3 regions of the Pseudomonas sp. S9 genome follow, and region 2 is predicted to be linked to each of the others. Evidence: predicted binding sites of a transcription regulator. Region 2 holds the regulator's gene; each other region holds the start of a gene.
The links. Region 2 encodes sigma-54, which starts transcription at its own class of promoters, with help from an activator protein. Its sites were predicted from a motif close to ANTGGCATNNANNTTGCTNT; they were not measured.
Positions count from the first base shown of each region.

Region 1: the regulator sigma-54 is predicted to act here: its motif matches at 1,784-1,803, upstream of PSES9_RS0102950 (CmpA/NrtA family ABC transporter substrate-binding protein).
Region 3: the regulator sigma-54 is predicted to act here: its motif matches at 2,985-3,004, upstream of PSES9_RS0102985 (CmpA/NrtA family ABC transporter substrate-binding protein).

Region 1 is NZ_AFFX01000001.1:633,767-640,637, reverse strand. It holds gene alaC (alanine transaminase) at 1-619, shown strand, start outside; gene PSES9_RS0102965 (hypothetical protein) at 665-1,057, opposite strand; gene PSES9_RS0102960 (transcriptional regulator) at 1,244-1,558, shown strand; gene PSES9_RS0102950 (CmpA/NrtA family ABC transporter substrate-binding protein) at 1,940-3,328, shown strand; gene PSES9_RS0102945 (ABC transporter permease) at 3,432-4,421, shown strand; gene PSES9_RS0102940 (ABC transporter ATP-binding protein) at 4,438-5,232, shown strand; gene PSES9_RS0102935 (polysaccharide lyase family 7 protein) at 5,386-6,075, shown strand; gene PSES9_RS0102930 (thioesterase family protein) at 6,176-6,616, shown strand.
Region 2 is NZ_AFFX01000011.1:177,855-184,725, forward strand. It holds gene pmbA (metalloprotease PmbA) at 98-1,444, shown strand; gene PSES9_RS0119560 (HPr family phosphocarrier protein) at 1,498-1,770, opposite strand; gene rapZ (RNase adapter RapZ) at 1,783-2,640, opposite strand; gene ptsN (PTS IIA-like nitrogen regulatory protein PtsN) at 2,657-3,121, opposite strand; gene hpf (ribosome hibernation-promoting factor, HPF/YfiA family) at 3,137-3,445, opposite strand; gene PSES9_RS0119580 (RNA polymerase factor sigma-54) at 3,626-5,140, opposite strand; gene lptB (LPS export ABC transporter ATP-binding protein) at 5,276-6,001, opposite strand; gene lptA (lipopolysaccharide transport periplasmic protein LptA) at 6,005-6,541, opposite strand; gene lptC (LPS export ABC transporter periplasmic protein LptC) at 6,528-6,871, opposite strand, start outside.
Region 3 is NZ_AFFX01000001.1:641,864-648,734, forward strand. It holds gene PSES9_RS0102975 (pyridoxal phosphate-dependent decarboxylase family protein) at 1-906, opposite strand, end outside; gene PSES9_RS0102980 (ANTAR domain-containing response regulator) at 1,059-1,637, opposite strand; gene PSES9_RS0102985 (CmpA/NrtA family ABC transporter substrate-binding protein) at 1,656-2,864, opposite strand; gene acnB (bifunctional aconitate hydratase 2/2-methylisocitrate dehydratase) at 3,080-5,680, opposite strand; gene PSES9_RS0102995 (DUF1289 domain-containing protein) at 6,228-6,710, shown strand; gene PSES9_RS0103000 (DUF934 domain-containing protein) at 6,778-6,871, opposite strand, start outside.

The sequences.
Region 1 (6,871 bases), on a different contig from region 2:
CGTATTGGTGGTACATGACCTCGCCTACGCCGATATCGTCTATGACGGCTGGAAAGCGCCATCGATCATGCAAGTTCCCGGCGCCAAGGATGTCGCAGTGGAATTCTTTACCCTGTCCAAGAGCTACAACATGGCCGGCTGGCGAATTGGCTTCATGGTCGGCAACAAGGAACTGGTAAACGCGTTGGCGCGGATCAAGAGCTATCACGACTACGGCACCTTTACCCCGCTACAAGTCGCCGCTATTGCAGCGCTGGAAGGTGACCAGCAGTGCGTACGCGATATTGCCGAGCAATACCGGCAGCGGCGCAACCTGATGGTAAAGGGCCTTCACGAACTCGGCTGGATGGTCGAAAACCCCAAGGCCTCAATGTACGTCTGGGCCAGGATACCCGAGGCCTATGCCGAGCTTGGCTCACTGGAGTTTGCCAAAAAACTGCTGGCCCAAGCCAAGGTCTGCGTCTCTCCTGGCATCGGCTTTGGCGATTACGGTGATGATCATGTGCGCTTTGCCTTGATCGAGAACCAGGATCGCATTCGCCAGGCCTTGCGCGGCATCAAGCATATGTTCAGAGCCGATGGTTTGCTGCCGGGTGCGGCGACCAAGCCCGTCAAATAGCATCCAGGGTCTTGCCCGGTAGTCATTGGTTATCGGGCACTTGGCTTAGCTGGAATAATCGAGCACTGTCCAGATACTGCTCAAGCCTTCTCCTATCACGCACTTGGACTCAGTCAGCGCCGGGTTGTAACTCAGCGCCATCAAACTTGTCGCACCATCGACCACATCATCATGCTGCGCCATCCACTGCACGCGCCCGCAATTAGGTGTGTCAATCACGTAGCTGTTGGCCACGACTGCGCCTGGGGTCGACATACCGATGGCATCCACAACCAATCCGTGCTCCTCAACCCGCTTGCCATCAGAAATGACTACGGCCCACGCATCGTTATTGTCGATCACCAGGTAGGTGCCATTCGCCTTGGGCTGCTCAAGCGTTGGTTGCGCGCATCCCGTAAGCATCACCAATACCAAAACTGTCATCAGTATCTGTTGCATTGTTTGCGACCCCTTTGCCTATCCGATGGGCTGGGGCTTGGTTGCCTTCAGGCCATCGCAATGAGTGAAATTTGCAGCGCGATGACAAGACTATTAACCAATACTGTTTATTTGTACAGTATTTTTGTACTAAACTCATTTACGCCATCTGACAGATACCGCACAGGCTTGATTGGGAGCGCAACGATGCTGGATGTAATGCAATTAAAACAAGCAGTTAACCGAATGCCTCTGGAAAAAATACGGGCCACCGTGGACGAGCTTCACCTCGAAGGGATAGTCACTGAAGGTAAAACCCCTTTCAACAGGCTGCACTTCAATACCTGCTTTGCGGAAATAGAGGCGCTTTTCCAGCGTGCGGGATACCACCGGCCGCTCGATGTTGTCGGCTACCAGGGCCTGGTCTACGCGATGTTCGACCCCACTCGCTGGGAAGCTGTCGAAGTCCTGCGCTGGCTCAAGGACTTCGTCGAGGAGCCTCGCAAACGCCCAGCCAGCTAAGTCCTGTACTGCACCCAGAAGCCAGGTCAATCGCTGCGCTGTTATTGCACACGTTAAGCGGCACGCAAATGAACCACGCACCAGCCTGGCTCAGCGCCTAGCGCTATTGATGCTTGTACAGCCGCCAGCTAAACCTCTATTCAACTTTAAAATACATAGGTAATTTATTGTTTTTGATTATTTTTTATCTTATATAAAAATCTTCATACAGCATCTGAGTCGTTGCCTGGCAAGGGCTTTGCAATAACCTCGCTACATCCGTCTTCGGGTCGCCAACGGCGGTGATCGAGACGAAATAGACAAAGACGTCAAGGCTGCACGCATTGTTCTCGCGTGCAGGTTTAGACGTCTTTTTTCGTTTCTGATAGCTGAGGAATTTCAATGCGCCATTCCACACTACCGTGCTCATTATTGAAGAAGGCCCTGGCCAGTGTCAGTTGCGCCGCGTTTCTTGTATTCGGCTCAGTCGCTGCACCTTTTGCCAGTGCCACCGAACCTGAGAAAGCAGAGCTCAAACTGGGCTTTATCAAGCTCACCGACATGGCGCCCCTGGCAATTGCCTATGAGAAAGGCTACTTCGAGGACGAAGGCCTGTATGTCACCCTTGAGGCCCAGGCAAACTGGAAAGTGTTGCTCGACCGGGTGATCACTGGCGAGCTCGACGGTGCACATATGCTGGCTGGCCAGCCGCTTGGCGCGACAATCGGCTTTGGCACCAAGGCGCAGATTGTCACTGCGTTTTCCATGGACCTCAATGGCAACGGCATCACTGTTTCCAATGAGGTCTGGGCTGAAATGAAAGAGCACATCCCCATGCAGGATGGCAAACCGGTTCACCCCATAAGCGCTGCTGCGCTAAAACCGGTTATCGAGCGCTATAAGGCCGAAGGCAAGCCGTTCAACATGGGCATGGTCTTTCCCGTGTCCACCCACAACTACGAACTGCGTTACTGGCTCGCGGCTGGAGGAATAAACCCGGGTTACTACGCCCCAGCCAAGGGCGATATTTCCGGCACATTGAATGCCGATGCCCTGCTCTCGGTTACCCCGCCACCGCAAATGCCTTCGACCATGGAGGCAGGCACCATAAGCGGCTACAGCGTGGGCGAGCCCTGGAACCAGCAGGCGGTGTTCAAAGGCATTGGCGTACCGGTGATCACCGACTATGAAATATGGAAGAACAACCCGGAGAAAGTCCTCGGGGTCTCTAAAAAGTGGGCCGACGCCAACCCTGAAACCCACAAGCGCCTGGTCAAGGCCCTGATCCGCGCCGCCATGTGGCTGGATGAGGGCAACAATGCCAACCGCCAGGAGGCCGTGGAAATCCTGTCGCGTCCTGAATACGTGGGGGCGGATGCCAAGGTCATCGCCAATTCCATGACTGGAACATTCGAGTACGAAAAAGGTGACAAACGCAGCGTTCCGGACTTCAACGTGTTCTTTCGCTACAACGCCACCTACCCGTTTTATTCCGACGCAATCTGGTACCTCACGCAGATGCGCCGCTGGGGCCAAATCACCGAGGCCAAGCCAGACAGCTGGTATTTCGATATCGCCAAGCAAGTCTACCAACCCGCCGTATATCGCCAGGCTGCCGAGGAGTTGATTGCCGAAGGCAAGGCCAAGGCCAGCGACTTTCCTGCAGCAGATGAAAGCGGCTTTCGCGCGCCGACCCATGAATTCATCGACGGCCTGACCTATGACGGGCGCAAGCCCAACGCCTACATCGAGCAAATGAAAATTGGCTTGAAGCAAGACTCAGTGCTCTAACGCGCTTGTGACAATTAGAGCACTGCAACCGCCCCTGCGGTCCAGTGCCACCAGACAACCCGCCTTCAGCCTGGCTGAGGCCGTATAAGCCGAGGATTGGACGATGAGTAACCCTGCCATCTCCGAGCAAATCACCCAGACAGTCAAAAGCGCAAGAACCGCAGCGTTCAAACGCTGGCTGCCAAACCTGCTGATGCCAATCATTGGCCTGGCTGCCTTTCTGATGTTCTGGCAAATGATTGCCGGCAGCATCAATACCAGCCTGGGAACCTTTCCCGGGCCCGCACAAGTTGCCAGCCAGTTCAGCAACCTGGTCGACGAGCACCAGCGCGAAGCCAAGCGTGAAACGGCGTTCTATGAGCGCCAGCAACTACGTAACCAGGCCCAGCTCAGTAAAAACCCAGAGGCCAAGGTAAAGATCCGCCCCTACACCGGCAAACCGACCTTCTTCAAGCAGATAGTCACCAGCCTGTATACGGTAATGACCGGCTTTGTGATTGCTTCGCTGATAGCCATTCCACTGGGCATTGTCTGTGGCCTGAGCAAGCCGCTGTACAACGCCATCAACCCACTGATACAGATATTCAAACCCATATCACCACTGGCCTGGCTGCCACTGGTGACCATGGTTGTCAGCGCGGTCTACACCAGCACCGATCCGCTGTTTGCCAAGTCATTTATTACCTCGGCAGTGACGGTGGCCTTGTGCTGCCTCTGGCCAACGGTAATCAACACCATTGTTGGCGTGGCAAACCTGGATAAGGACCTGCAGAACGTAAGCCGCGTGCTGAGCCTGTCCCCTCTCAACCATATACGACGCATCGTGCTGCCAGCCGCCATTCCCATGATTTTCACTGGTCTGCGCTTGTCACTGGCAACTGGCTGGATGGTGTTGATTGCGGCCGAAATGCTTGCGCAAAACCCCGGGCTGGGCAAATTCATCTGGGATGAGTTCCAAAACGGCAGTTCCAACTCGCTTGGACGGATCATGGTAGCCGTGATTGTGATCGGCCTGATCGGCTTTGCCCTCGATCGCCTGATGCTGGCCCTGCAAAAATATGTGAGCTGGGATAAGAGCGCCGACCTGCGTTAAACACAGAGGATATTCTATGAGCACTGCACATCTTGAACTGACAGGCGTAGGCATAAGTTTTCCGACGGATAAAGGCCTGTTTTGCGCACTTAAAGACGTTAACTTGAAGATAGCCAAGGGGGAATTCGTTTCGCTGATCGGCCACTCAGGCTGTGGCAAGTCAACCGTATTGAATATTGTCGCCGGCCTTTATCAGGCCACCACGGGCGGGGTGATTCTCGACAATCGAGAAGTGAATGCACCTGGGCCGGAGCGCGCCGTGGTGTTTCAAAACCATAGCTTACTGCCTTGGTTGAGCTGCTACCAAAATATCGAACTGGCCGTGCGCCAGGTATTCAAAAACAGCAAAAGCAAAACCGAGATGCGTGAATGGATTGAGCACAACCTCGACTTGGTGCACATGAGTCACGCACGTCACAAGCGCCCCAGCGAGATATCCGGCGGTATGAAACAGCGCATAGGTATTGCCCGGGCGCTGGCGATGCAACCCAAAGTATTGTTGATGGATGAGCCCTTTGGCGCCCTTGATGCACTCACCCGCGCGCACCTGCAGGATTCTCTGATGGAGATTCACGCCGATCTCGGTAACACGGTGATCATGATTACCCATGACGTTGACGAAGCGGTGTTGCTGTCGGACAGAATCATCATGATGAGCAATGGGCCTTCGGCAACAGTCGGCGAGATTCTTCAGGTCGAACTGCCCAGGCCCCGGGAGCGCATGGCCTTGGCTCACGATTCGCGCTATCACGAATATCGCGCAGCGGTGCTTGAATTCCTTTACCAGAAGCAACATCGCCCAGCAGCCTGAAACCAGCTTGGCTAGTATCAAGAAATGGCCATAAGCCGTCTGGAACAGAGGTTGGCAGCCCGTTGGTCAGATACGTTGAACCTAGCAAAGCTGAGGTCGCCGAACAGTTGCAAATAAATTGTTCACTGAACGGCGACCCTCTAAGGACCTAATGTGTTTGATCTGTCCACTTGGAACCTATCTGTCCCCACACCACCGACCCCCACTGAAATCAGCGCGGCGCGGATACAAAACGGTTACTCCAGCCAATACTTCCGTAATGACGGCAATCAAACCGTCGTATTCTGGGTGCCTGTCACCGGCTCACGCACCGAGGACGCCAGTTATCCGCGTAGCGAACTACGGGAAACCTACGCCGATGGCAGATTGCACAACTGGTACTACAAAGATGGTGACAACTATTTAAATGCAGTACTGGCAGTCAACGTGGTGCCGAGTAAAAACAAAGTTATTGTCGGCCAAATCCATAGTAAGGATCAGCCGGGAAGTGAAAATGATCCGTTGGCAAAGCTGCAATACCATTATAAAAATGGCACCGGGAGGCTCGAACTTCTGTATCGAGCACAGCCGGGAAGTTCGAGCGTACAAAATATACTTCTGGCACAGAACGTCGACCTCAATGAACGCTTCAGCTACCAGCTTCGTATCACCTCGACCGGCCGTTTGGGCGTGACCGTCAAAAGCAGCGGCGACAATGGTTCGTTTTATAAACAGTTGAGCAGCAGTTGGAGCCGGCAATTGCTGTATTACAAGGCAGGCGCATACATACAAGACAACCAGGGCTATTCAATCGAGGGCGGTCGCGTAACCTTCTACTCACTTAATACCTTGCACCGCCATTAACCCGTTTTTCTGGGCAGTTGAGATGTCACTGCCCATCATCCAGCCATGGCCGTACAATAGGGATTTCCATCGCCCAGACAGCTGCTGTCGAAGAGAACCCATGGCCCGCCTGACACTTAGCTTTCCACAAGACCAGTTTTGCTTCAGCACCCACCTGACCGTGCGCGTAACCGATATCAATGCGGCCAACCACCTCGGAAACGACTCAATGATCTCCATGATTTCGGAAGCTCGCGCTCGCTTCCTGTTTGACTTTGGTATTGAGGAGGCCAGCGAAGAAGGCGTCGGAATCATCGTCACCGACCTGGCCACCACTTATCGCGCAGAAGCCCACGCGAGGGATCAATTGCTGTTTGAAGTCGGGGTCATGGATTTCAACAAATACGGTGGCGATATTACCTTTCGCATTACCCGCCCAGCCGATGAAAGCCTGATCGCAATGGCCAAGTCGGGATTTGTATTTTTTAACTATAAAACAAGCCAGGTGGCGCAAATGCCCGGCGCATTCAGTGATAAGTTTCCCCGGGTCAATTGGCTCTGAAAAAAGTAGCGGCCTTCATGGTCATTTGATTCGCGTTGCTCGCCCCTTTACCGACCAGGCAACGGCTGCCGAACTGAAGTTTACTCAGTTTATAGGCTGACCCCGTAATACCGAGCGCAATGTTTTTCAGAACTTCCATAACGGCACATTCAATGCATAAAACTAATGCAACGTAAAAAGGCGTTGCAGAAAGTTACATTGCGCACGACTCCTCTGCTCCGCTTTTATGCACTTAGGTGTTCCATAGCAAATGCA
Region 2 (6,871 bases):
AGTGGAAAACCCCGTCATGATAGCAGTTAGTTCCGAGTTGTAAGCGGTTGGGCCCGACAGGGTGCGGCTCACAACGAAAATAATTTCAGGAGTAGGTATGAGTTCAGTAGACGTCGTTGGCCCACAAGCGGTGCCGCAGTTACAGGCTCAGGTGGAGCAGATCATCGCCGAAGCCAGGAAGCAGGGCGCAAGTGCCTGTGAGGTTGCGGTTTCTGTTGAGCAGGGCTTGTCGACCACGGTGCGCCAGCGTGAGGTCGAGACCGTTGAGTTCAATCGTGACCAGGGCTTCGGCATCACCCTGTACCTGGGGCAGCGCAAAGGTTCTGCAAGTACCTCGGCCACGGGTGATGCGGCTATTCGGGAGACGGTAGCGGCTGCGCTGGCGATTGCCAAGCACGCCTCTGAAGATGAATGCGCGGGCCTTGCAGATGCAGCGTTGATGGCGCGGGATCTACCGGATCTGGATTTATACCATGGCTGGTCGATTACTCCCGAGCAGTCGATCGAACATGCCTTGCGCTGCGAAGGCGCAGCATTCGACGCCGACAAGCGAATCAAGAACGCCGATGGCACCTCCTTGAGTACGCATCAGGGCTGTCGTGTCTATGGCAACAGCAATGGTTTCATCGGCGGTTACGCAAGCACCCGGCACAGCTTGAGCTGCGTGATGATCGCCGAAGACAAGGGGCTGATGCAGCGCGATTACTGGTATGACGTCAATCGCCAGGGCGAACTGCTGGCCAGTCCGGAAGCCATAGGTGCGCGTGCGGCCATGCGTGCTGTCAGCCGTCTTGGTGCACGGCCGGTGCCAACCTGTGAAGTCCCGGTGTTGTTCGCCGCTGAGTTGGCCACGGGCTTGTTCAGCAGCTTTCTGGGGGCTATTTCGGGCGGCAGTATCTATCGCAAGTCTTCGTTCTTGGAAGGGGCTATTGGCCAGCAGCTTTTCCCGCAGTGGCTGAGTCTTGATGAGCGTCCGCATATTCCGCGGGCAATGGGCAGTGCGTCGTTTGACGGCGACGGCCTGGCGACTTATGCCAAGTCCTTTGTCGAGAACGGTGAGTTGCTGTCCTATGTGCTCAGCACTTATTCCGGGCGCAAGCTGGGCATGCCAAGCACCGCGAATGCCGGTGGCGTGCATAACCTGTTTGTCACCCATGGCGATGAAGACCAGCAAGCACTGATCAAGCGCATGGGACGTGGCCTGCTGGTGACCGAGTTGATGGGCCACGGCCTGAATATGGTGACGGGTGATTACTCACGCGGCGCCGGCGGTTACTGGGTCGAAAACGGCGAGATCCAATTCCCGGTCCAGGAAGTAACCATCGCCGGCAATATGCGGGATATGTTCAAGCAAATCGTTGCGGTAGGGAATGATCTGGAGTTGCGCAGCAGTATCCGCACCGGTTCCGTGCTGATCGAGCGCATGACAGTTGCAGGTAGCTGATCAAGCAGGGCGGATGATTTGTCATCCGCCCATTGGTTTGCGGCAATCGCGCACTATTCGCCTTCATCGAAGTAGTTGTTGATCAACTCGAGCAGGGCATCGAGCGCCTGTTCATCCTGCTCGCCTTCGGTTAGCAGGTGTACCGAGGTGCCTTTGCCTGCCGCCAGCATCATCACCGACATGATGCTTTTGCCGTCGACCAGGCTCTGTGATGTACGGCCAACCTTGATGCTGCAAGGATACTGTGTGGCAACGCCGACAAATTTGGCGGCAGCCCGTGCGTGCAAACCGAGCTTGTTGATAATGGTTACTTCGCAGGCGGGCATCGCGGCAATTCCTTAACTGAGGTCGCGGTGGCGAGTCTGGACGTTTTTGAGCTGGGCCTTGAGCGCTTTGCCCAGGCGGTTGGCGATATACACCGAGCGGTGATGCCCACCCGTGCAGCCAATGGCGATCGTCACGTAGGCGCGATTGCTGGCCGCGAAGCGTGGCAACCATTTGCTCAGGTAGGCATGGATGTCCTGATACATGTCCTGGACATCCGCCTGGCTGTCAAGATAGTCAATAACGGGTTTCTCAAGCCCCGAGAAATCGCGTAGTTCAGCGCGCCAATACGGGTTTGGCAGGCAACGCACATCAAATACCACATCTGCGTCAACCGGCATGCCTCGTTTGAAACCAAAGGATTCAACCAGAAATGCAGTGCCCGGATCCGGCTTGTTCAGCAGGCGCAAGGCCAAGGTGTCGCGCAGTTGGTAGAGATTCAGGTGGGTGGTGTCTATCTTCAGGTCGGCCAGATCAATGATTGGCTCAAGCAGCAGGGTTTCATCGGTAATGGCTTCCGCCAACGACCGATTGTCGTTGGTCAGCGGATGGCGCCGGCGCGTTTCAGAGAAGCGTTTGAGCAGCGTTTCTTCGTTGGCGTCCAGGTACAGCAGGTCGCACTGAACATTGCGCGCACGGACTTGTTCAAGCAACTCGGGAAACATGTTCAAGTCGCTTGGCAGGTTGCGGGCATCGATCGACACCGCGACATTGGGGTGAGCTGAATCTTTCTGCTGAAACGCTCGTTCAGCTAGCTGGGGAAGCAAGCTGGCCGGCAGGTTGTCTATGCAGTAGAAGCCGTTGTCCTCGAGTACATCAAGGGCGGTGCTTTTACCTGATCCTGAACGCCCGCTGACTATTATCAAGCGCATGTAGGTTCTCTGTCGTTTAGCTGTTGTTCTGTACGTCGACAACAACCTGGTACAGGGCTTCATTGCTTTGTGCCTGGCGCAGTCGCTCACGGACGTCGCTGCGGTCAAGCATGCTCGCTATTTGACGAAGCAGCTCTAGGTGTTCATCCGTAGCGGCTTCAGGAACCAGTAGCACGAACAGCAAGTCAACCGGGGCGCCATCAATCGCGTCGAAATCGACAGCTGAGTCGAGCTTGAGCAAGGCGCTGATGGGGGCATTGCACGCAGGCAAACGGCAGTGTGGAATGGCAATGCCATTACCAAAACCAGTGGACCCGAGTTTTTCGCGGGCGATCAGGCTTTCGAAAATGTCTTGTCCATCGAGGTCGGGCAATTCGCGCGCAACCAGGTTGGCAATCTGTTCGAGAACGCGTTTTTTACTGCCGCCCGGCACGTTCACCAGGGAACGGCCGGGGGTCAGGATATTTTCAAGTCGGATCATAGGAGTAGGGCGATATCAACGGGCCATTGCGCCCTGTTGACGGTCGAGCTGCTTTTCCTTGTGCTTGATAAGTTGTCTATCGAGTTTGTCGGTCAGTAAATCGATTGCTGCATACATGTCATCATGTTCGGCGTTGGCGACTATCTCGCCGCCTGCAATGTGTAAGGTGGCTTCGATCTTCTGCTTGAGCTTCTCGACCTCCATAATGACTTGTACGTTCGTAATCTTGTCGAAGTGGCGCTCTAGTCGACTGAATTTTTCGTCGATGTACTCGCGCAGGGCGTCGGTCACATCCAGTTGGTGTCCACTGATGTTGACTTGCATACCGCTTTCTCCTTGTTGCCGTGTGTAAGAGACAGGCCGAGTTGCCTGCCGCCGGAACACTGTGGCGCGTAAGACCCCCAGTAACCGAGCCTGACACCTTTACGCCCTTAGTATGGCTGCTTTTAGCTAAGAGCGGGTCAGTTCGATAGTGATTGAGACGATCTTCCTGTTCATCAGCTGTTACATCAATCGCTTGCGTTCACTTGAAGGCGCGATACCGAGTGATTCCCGGTATTTAGCAACTGTGCGTCGAGCTACTTGAATGCCTTGTGTCTCCAGTAAACCAGCGATCTTGCTGTCACTCAACGGCTTTTTTGCATTTTCCGCTGCAACCAGTTTTTTGATGATCGCGCGGATCGCTGTAGACGAGCATTCTCCGCCTTCGGAGGTGCTGACGTGGCTGGAGAAGAAGTATTTCAACTCGTAAATGCCACGGGGGGTGTGCATGAATTTCTGGGTGGTGACCCGGGAAATGGTCGACTCGTGCATGCCCACCGCTTCGGCGATATCGTGCAGCACCAGTGGTTTCATCGCCTCGTCGCCGTAGTCGAGAAAGCCCCGTTGATGTTCAACGATCTGGGTCGCAACCTTCATCAGCGTTTCGTTGCGGCTTTGCAGGCTTTTGATAAACCAGCGGGCTTCTTGAAGCTGGTTGCGCATAAAGGTGTTGTCGGCGCTCGAGTCGGCGCGGCGCACAAAACCCGCGTATTGCGCATTGACGCGGAGTCGGGGCATGGCTTCCTGGTTGAGTTCAACCAGCCAGCGCTCGTTGTGTTTGCGCACAATGACATCGGGTACCACGTATTCGGGTTCGCTGGACTCAATCTGCGAGCCCGGTCGTGGGTTGAGGCTCTGGATCAATTCGATGACCTGGCGCAGTTCGTCTTCCTTGAGCTTCATGCGGCGCATCAGCTGGCTGTAATCGCGGTTGCCCAGCAAATCCAGATAGTCATTGGCGAGTCGTTGGGCTTCGGCAAGCCAGGGGGTCTTGACTGGCAGCTGGCGCAGTTGCAGGGTCAGGCATTCGCGCAGGTCGCGGGCGGCAATGCCTGAGGGTTCAAACTGCTGGATGCGGTGCAGGACGGCTTCTATTTCGTCGAGTTCGATGTCCAGTTCCGGGTCGAAGGCTTCGAGAATCTCTTGCAGGGTTTCTTCGAGGTAGCCCTGAGGATTGATGCAGTCGATCAGGGTAACCGCAATCAGGCGATCCTTGTCGGACATGGGGGACAGGTTGAGCTGCCAGAGCATATGGCTCTGCAGGCTATCGCCGGTCGAAGTGCGCGTGGTGAAGTCCCATTCGTCGTCATCGCTGCTGCTGGGCAGGCTGCTGGCGCTGGTTTGGTAGACATCTTCCCAGGCGGTATCCACTGGGAGTTCGTTGGGGATACGCTCGTTCCACTCGCCATCCTCGAGGTTGTCCACGGTTTGCGGAGCATCCTGGAAGCTGGTTTCCTGGAAATTGTCCTGCTGTGCAGGCTGCTCGGCGGTGGCGGTCTCGGCGCCGTCGGCCATGGGGTCCGAGTTGTCGAAGTCTTCGCCGTCTTCCTGACGTTCGAGCATTGGGTTTGACTCCAGTGCCTCTTGGATTTCTTGCTGGAGATCCAGGGTCGACAGTTGGAGTAAGCGAATGGCTTGTTGCAGCTGAGGAGTCATCGTCAGCTGCTGGCCCATCTTCAGGACTAGCGATGGTTTCATTGCAGACCTTATTTACCGGCGTCTTTGCGCAATCCACTACAGGGCGCCTGATGGGCGCCTCAAGGAAGCAAATTATATGCCCGAATTGCAGTGCTTTGCCTAGCAGTTGACGCTAATCGGTTGAGAAAAACCGGGTTAAAGGCGGAATTCATGGCCCAGGTAGACTTCTTTTACCGTCTGGTTGGCCAGAATCGCTTCCGAGTTGCCTTCCGCAATGAGCTGGCCGTCGCTGACGATATAGGCTGTTTCGCAAATATCCAGCGTTTCGCGCACATTGTGGTCGGTGATCAGCACGCCGATACCCTTGGCTTTCAAGTGGTGGATGATTTGCTTGATATCGCCAACCGAGATCGGGTCAACACCGGCAAATGGCTCATCAAGCAAGATGAATTTCGGTGCTGTTGCCAGGGCGCGGGCAATTTCAACCCGGCGTCGCTCACCGCCGGACAGGCTCATGCCCAGGTTGTCGCGAATATGGTGAATATGGAACTCCTCAAGGAGGCTTTCCAGTTCAGCTTCACGGCCAGCACGGTCAAGTTCTTTGCGAGTCTCAAGAATTGCCATGATGTTATCGGCAACGCTGAGCTTGCGGAAAATCGATGCTTCTTGAGGCAGGTAGCCAATGCCGGCACGTGCGCGGCCGTGCATGGGCTGATGGCTGACGTCGAGGTCGTCAATCAGGATGCGTCCCTGGTCAGCCTGCACTAAGCCCACGATCATGTAGAAGCAGGTGGTCTTACCTGCACCGTTAGGGCCAAGCAGGCCGACGATTTGGCCGCTGTCGATGCTCAGGCTAACGTCACGGACAACCTGGCGGCTTTTGTAGCTTTTGGCCAGGTGTTGGGCTTTCAATGTAGCCATTAATTACTGCCCTTGGGTGGGTTTGTTCTTCGGCTGGATCACCATATCGATGCGTGGGCGCGGCGAGGTCACCTTGGTACCTGTTGCGCGGCCAGCGTTGACGATTTGGCGCTGCGTGTCGTAGACGATTTTCTCGCCTTCGAAGGTGTTGCCCTCTTGAATGACCTTGGCTTGGTCAATCAGGACAATACGTTCATTGGCTGCAAAATATTGGATGGTCAGGCCGTAGGCTTTGACGATTTCTTTGTCTACCGCAGGTTTCTGCTCATAGTAGGCCGGGCGTCCGACTGAAGTGAAAACGTCGATTTCGCCTTTGGCATTCTGGGTAATGGTGACCGTGTCACCGGTGATTTTCATCGTGCCTTGAGTGATGACGACATCGCCGCGATAAACCGCAACACCTTGCTTGTCGTCAAGTTCTGCGCTGTCTGCCTGCACGCGAATCGGTTGATCGCGGTCAGTTGGCAAAGCCCAGGCATGAACGCTTCCTAGCGATGCACCCAAGCTGAGCAGAAGGGGGAGGGTTTTAACGAACCTCATGCTGGCCTCTTACGTTGGACAGCAAGAGCATCCTGCTGTCATTTAAATACGCTTTCATTCCTTGCGCCGTGGTCACCCCATTGGCTGCGTCGATTCTAACGGCTTGCTGCGTCTGCGCATATTCCTTATCGGGAATTACAGTCAGGCGACTGGTCGTAAGCAGTGTTGGCCGCCCCTTTGCATCAGTGCGTTCAACGCGAACCTTGTCTATCAGCTCGACCTCCTTACCGCCCGGGGAGACTTCGCCTTTTTCACTTTGGACATGCCAGGGCAGCTCTGTTCCGCGGTATAGCAGCAAGTCGGGTTGTGTCAGGTAGGAGATGTCCGAGG
Region 3 (6,871 bases), on a different contig from region 2:
ATCGGTGGTCCAGCTATCCGCCAGCTCGACGCCTTCGACAAGCTCGGCAGAAGATGAAGCGCGAGCCCACAGGCCAAAGGCACCGTCAACGTGAACCCAGGCACCCGCTGCCTTGGCTTTGGGTATCAGGGTGCCGAAGGGGTCGAACTCGCCGGTATTGACTTCGCCCGCCTGCAGGCAAAGGATTGTCATATCATCCAGCGCAGGCAACTGCAGTGGATCAATCCGGCCATGCTCGTCGACAGGCGCAATGACCAGCCGATTCATGCCGAAGCCAAGCACGCGCAATGCCTTCTTAACAGTAATGTGTACGCTGGCCGAGACCACGACGCGTATCTCGGGGGCACCGATCAGGCCATCGCCATCAAAGTCCCAGTCCTTGCGTGCCAGCAGAGAGCGTCGGGCCGCTGACAGGCACGCCAGGGTACAGGCCGGTGCACTTGTGCCAAAGCCGACCGCGCTGTTCCTAGGCAGCCCCAGTGTTGCACTGGTGCCAAAGCCGACCGCGCTGTTCCTAGGCAGCCCCAGTGCGTCCAGCACCCAGTGACCGGCAATACGCTCAATGCGGTCAATCGCGGGTGAGTTGTCGAACGAAGAGGCGCATTGATCCCAGGCTAGGACCAGCCGCTCGGCGGCAGCGGCGGCAGGTAGCGTGGCGCCGATAACAAAACCGAAATAGCGTGAGCCATTGGAACTGACAGTGGCCGGGGATGCTATGTCATCAAGCAGACGCAGTACCTCCTTTGCAGCTATTCCTTGTTCGCGGAAGGGCTGGTCCAGTGCCTTGAGTCCGGCAATGGCTTGCTGAGCAGGGAATACTGGGCGCCGGGGCAGGCTGTCGAGATATTTCAGGGCGCGCCGGTCTGCGTCGGCAAGAAGCGCTGTCTCGTCATTATGCGGGGTCATGCTGCGCTCACTATTGGCGGCTGGATGAATGCTTGATCTTAGCCATTGGCCGGTTGCAGGCGCAGATACAACCGGCCATTGAGGCAGCTATACAGTTTGCTGGCCGCTACAGGTGCGAGCAGAACAGTGGGGTTGCAAGCGGTACAGTCCGCTTATTTTCCGAGCAAATCGTGCATGGCAATAATCTGTTCAGCCACTTGCGCGAGCTTTTGCTGACGGCTCATGGCTTGGCGACGCATCAGGGTGTAGGCGGCTTCTTCATCGCAGCTCTTCATTTTCATCAAGAGGCCCTTGGCCAGTTCGATCCGTTTGCGTTCAGCCAGTTGTGCGTCCCGTGCGTGCAATTGCGCGCGCAACGCTTGATCGCTCTCGAAGCGAGCCATGGCCACATCAAGTATGGGCTGCAGGCGTTGGGCATGAATCCCTTCGACTATGTAGGCACTGACACCGGATTGAATCGCCTGGCGCATGACGTTGGGGTTGTGTTCGTCAGTGAACATGACAATTGGCCGCGGTTGATCACGGGTGACCAATACCACTTGCTCCATGACGTCACGGCTGGGGGATTCACTGTCGATCAGGATTACATCCGGGCGCACAACCTCAACCCGAGCGGGCAGGTCGATGGTCAGGCCAGACTCATCGATGACTTCAAACCCGGCCTCGGTCAGTGCCGCTTTGAGCCGGCCGACTTTTTTCGGTGTGTCGTTTATCAGCAGTATGCGCAGCATATCTTGGCCTCCTGCCAGTTATTGGGCGGTGACTGAGCTATCGCTCAAGGCGTGAAGGGCAAAACTTCGCGCATAGTCCACCGGGTTGCTGCCGTCCCAGCTTTTGCCATCGAGCAGGGTGCTGCTGCGCATCGCAGGTGGCACCGGGATATTCAATGCCTGCGCCGCCTGGCTGTAGATATCGATCTGCTGGATACGTTGCGCGACACCCAGGTAGTCGGGATCATCGCGCAGCAAGCCCCAGCGGCGGAATTGGGTCATAAACCAGATGCCGTCGGATAAATACGGCATGTTGACTGCGCCACCGGCGTGGAAGCGCAGTGGATGTGGGTCGGCCCAGGCATTGCCGAGACCGTCCTGGTAGTGGCCAAGAAATCGCGGTTCTATGGCAGACAAGGGCGCGTCAACATAGTCGGCGCTGCTGATCAGCTTGGCCGTGCTGCGTTTGTTTTCCGGGTTTTCGTCAATGAAACGGCTGGCTTCAAGGATGGCCATGGTCAAGGCCCGGGCGGTGTTGGGATAAAGCTCGACAAACTCGCGCGTCAGGCCCAATACCTTTTCCGGGTGGTCTGGCCAGATCGCTTGGCTGGTGGCCACGGTAAAACCTTGGCCTTGATCTACTGCCAGGGCTCCCCATGGCCCGCCTGCGCAGAAACCGTCGATACGTTGCGCGTTCAGGTGTGCAACCATTTGTGCGGGCGGCACCACTACGGTATTGACGTCAGTGAGCGGGTGTATGCCTTGGCTGGCCAGCCAATAATAAAGCCACATGGCGTGCGTGCCTGTGGGAAAGGTTTGAGCGAAGGTCAGCTTTGCACTGCTTTGATGCACGTATTGCTTGAGTGCATCGCCATTGGTCACGCCTTCGCACTTGAGTTGTTCCGAGAGGTTAATCGCCTGGCCGTTGTGATTAAGGCCCATCAGAATTGCCATCTCTGTGGGCTGGACGCCAATTCCCAAGTGGGTGCCGTAGATTTGGCCGTATAACGTTTGCGCGGCGTCGAGCTCTCGGCTCAACAGCTTGTCGCGCAGGGTGGCCCAGGATGATTGGCGCTGCAGGTTGAGGGTCAAGCCATAGGGTTGGGCGAAGCCCTGCGTGGCGGCGACAATCAATGACGCCGAGTCTGTCAGGGCCATAAAGCCCAGGTTGAGCGTGCTCTTTTCTGGAGCGTCGGAGCCGTTAACCCAATCCAGTACATCTGTGCGGTTAAGTGTTTGATCACCCATTTAGCATTCCCTTTGCAACACAAAAAAGCGCCGTTTCAGTCGCTGCGCAAAGCAGTTCCGAGACGACGCCATTGTCGATAAGCGAGTTCCGTAGTTGGAGCTGCTTGCAGTGTCCCTAGCAAAGCAATCCATGTGCCAGCGGACTTGAGCAACAGCTTGATCGCACGCAAAAAAAAGCCCCGCACTGGGCGGGGCTCTTTCGATGCAGCTAACGCTTAGGCTTGAACGACCGGGATGTTGGCGTTCGCAGCGGCTTCGCGGAACTCAGCGATCTGGTCGAAGCTCAGGTAGCGATAAACGTCGGCAGCCATGCTGTCGATGTCTTTCGCATACGCCATGTACTCTTCAACCGTCGGCAGTTTGCCGGTGATTGCAGCGACCGCAGCCAGTTCGGCAGAGGCCAGGTACACGTTGGCGCCATCACCCAGGCGGTTCGGGAAGTTACGCGTCGAAGTGGAAACCACGGTGGAGTTGGCCTCTACACGTGCCTGGTTACCCATGCACAGCGAGCAGCCCGGCATTTCCATACGTGCGCCAGCCTTGCCGAAGATGCCGTAGTAGCCTTCTTCAGTCAGCTGGTGAGCGTCCATCTTGGTCGGCGGCGACAGCCACAGACGAGTCGGAATGCCACCTTTGACTTTATCCAGCAGCTTGCCAGCAGCGCGGAAGTGACCAATGTTGGTCATGCACGAGCCGATGAACACTTCGTCGATCTTCTCGCCCTGAACAGTCGACAGCAGACGAGCATCGTCCGGGTCGTTTGGTGCGCACAGAACGGGTTCTTTCAGCTCTGACAGGTCGATTTCGATGATTTCAGCGTATTCGGCGTCAGCATCAGCGCTCATCAGTTCAGGGTTGGCCAGCCATGCTTCCATCGCTTGAGCGCGACGTTCCATGGTGCGTGCGTCGCCGTAGCCTTCGCTGATCATCCAGCGCAGCAGGGTGATGTTCGACTGCAGGTATTCGGCAATTGCCTTTTCCGGCATCTTGATGGTGCAACCAGCAGCGGAGCGCTCTGCGGAGGCGTCAGACAGTTCGAACGCTTGTTCAACGGTCAGTTCGTCGAGACCTTCGATCTCGAGGATGCGGCCGGAGAAGGCGTTGATCTTGCCTTTCTTCTCAACAGTCAGCAGGCCTTTCTGGATAGCGTAGTAAGGGATTGCATGGACCAGGTCACGCAGGGTGATACCAGGCTGCATTTTGCCCTTGAAACGAACCAGGATGGATTCCGGCATATCCAGTGGCATAACGCCGGTAGCTGCTGCGAATGCAACCAGGCCCGAACCTGCCGGGAACGAAATGCCCATTGGGAAACGGGTGTGCGAGTCACCACCAGTGCCAACGGTATCCGGCAGCAGCATGCGGTTCAGCCAGCTGTGGATGATGCCGTCACCAGGACGCAGCGAGACACCACCGCGAGTGCGGATGAAGTCAGGCAGGGTGTGGTGAGTGGTCACATCGATCGGCTTCGGATAAGCCGCAGTGTGGCAGAACGACTGCAACACCAGGTCGGCGGAGAAGCCCAGGCATGCCAGGTCTTTCAGTTCATCACGGGTCATTGGACCTGTGGTGTCTTGCGAGCCGACGGTGGTCATCTTGGGTTCGCAGTAAGTGCCTGGACGCACGCCTGCTACGCCGCAAGCCTTGCCAACCATCTTCTGCGCCAGGGTGAAGCCTTTGTTGCTGTCGGCTGGCTGCTCAGGTTTCTTGAACAGGTCAGCAGGTGGAAGACCCAACTCAGCACGTGCCTTGTCGGTCAAACCACGACCCACGATCAACGGAATGCGGCCGCCTGCACGAACTTCGTCGAGCAGCACAGGGGTTTTCAGTTCGAAGGTGGTGATAACTTCGTCAGTGCCGTGCTTGCACACTTTACCGGCGTACGGATAGACGTCGATCACGTCGCCCATGGCGATGTTGGTAACGTCGAACTCGATCGGCAGGGCGCCAGCATCTTCCATGGTGTTGTAGAAGATAGGCGCAATCTTGTTACCGAAGCAGAAACCGCCTGCGCGCTTGTTCGGCACGTAAGGGATGTCGTCGCCGAAGAACCACAATACCGAGTTGGTTGCGGATTTACGCGATGAGCCGGTACCGACAACGTCGCCCACATAGGCAACTGGGAAGCCAGCAGCGCGGATCTCTTCGATCTGCTTCAGTGGGCCAGTCACGCCTTGTTGCTCAGGCACGATGCCGTCGCGAGCCATTTTCAACATGGCCAGGGCGTGCAGCGGGATGTCTGGACGTGACCAGGCGTCAGGCGCCGGAGACAGGTCGTCGGTGTTGGTTTCGCCGGTAACCTTGAACACGCTCAGGCTGTATTTCTCGGCGATCGGGGCGCGTTTGGTGAACCATTCGCCTTCTGCCCAGGACTGCAGCACAGCTTTAGCGTTGGCGTTGCCTGCCTTAGCTTTTTCAGCTACGTCGTGGAACGCGTCGAACATCAGCAAGGTGTGCTTCAGTTGTTCGGCGGCAACAGCACCCAAGGTCGCGTCTTCGAGCAGTTCAACCAGGGTGGCGATGTTGTAGCCGCCTTGCATGGTGCCCAGCAGTTCGACTGCACGCTTGTTGTCAATCAGGGGGGAGGTTGCTTCACCCTTGGCGACAGCGGAGAGGAAACCAGCCTTGACGTAGGCTGCTTCGTCCACCCCTGGTGGTACGCGATTGGTGATCAGGTCGACGAGGAATTCTTCTTCGCCAGCAGGCGGGTTTTTCAGCAGTTCAACAAGACCTGCAGTTTGTTCGGCGTTCAGCGGCTGGGGCACGATACCCTGAGCGGCACGCTCTGCTACGTGTTTGCGATAGGCTTCAAGCACAGTTATTACCCTCATCAGTGGTCCCAAATTCTGTCCGGGACGCATATCCAGAAAGCACCGAATCAAGCGCTGTAAAGGCTTTATGGGCCAATCAGCCGAGATTTCAGGGATTTCTTCCAGAAGCTGCTTTCAAAGTTTTACGCCGGCAGGACGAGATCGATGAGGGCTGGCACCAGTATTTGGGGTAACCAAATAGCGGTGCCAACATCGTACCTGCAGGATTAACTGTGCTCGTGACGCTTTGAAAACAGCTTCCAACGGACTTTGGTGCCTATAAAAGGCCCGACGATTCTACTGGAAAGCGCAAGTAAAGTTAAGCTAAAGCCTTGATTCTGCATGTTTGTACAAAAAACAATCAAAAGCCTCCTAAAAGCCTTCTCCAAGCCCATTTTTGGGTCTTGTGAGTCTGGATAATGGCCGTTTTGTCATCTTTTGCCTGAAACGGCTTTTTAGAAAAACATCTATTCACACAGTTTTTCATGGGTGAACTGACTTGGACAAAGGGCTAATATGCCCGCCTGTTAGTCATGTGAATCTTGTTTTTGTTATGTCCAGTCAGCCGATTAAAACGCCCTGTGTTGGCCTGTGTTCGACGGTCTATGGCGACCTTGTGTGCCGTGGCTGCAAGCGTTTTCATCATGAGGTGATTGCCTGGAATGGCTACGATGAGCAAGCCAAGCAAGCTGTATGGCAGCGTCTGGAGGTGCTGTTGGTACAGGTCATGGAGGCTAAGGTCGAAGTGTTTGATGCAATGCGATTACGGGATCAGCTGGTCCAGCGCCAGATTCGCTTTGTGCCTAATCAGTCGCCTTATTGCTGGGCTTATCAGTTGATCGCCCGGGGCGCGCGCGTGATCAACCAGCTCGAAGCATACGGCATGGCGTTGCTGCCCGAGTTTCGCAACTGGTCGCTGCCGGAGTTGCGCGACGCCATTGATCGTGAGTTCTTCATTCTTTCCGAGGCGCACTATGAGCGCTATATCGCCCCGGGCTTTCTCAGTGATGCATTGAGCGTCGAGCCAAAGCCTTAAATTGCGTCGTAAAAAAGCCCGATGCATCACTGCGTCGGGCTTTTTGTTTTACCGCGTTAAGCCGCGATCAAGCACGGCGGCGGAACAATGGCAAAGGCTGATCGCTCGATGCCTGATAAACCTCTGAATATTCAGTAAAGGCTTGCAGGGCATCTTGCGGG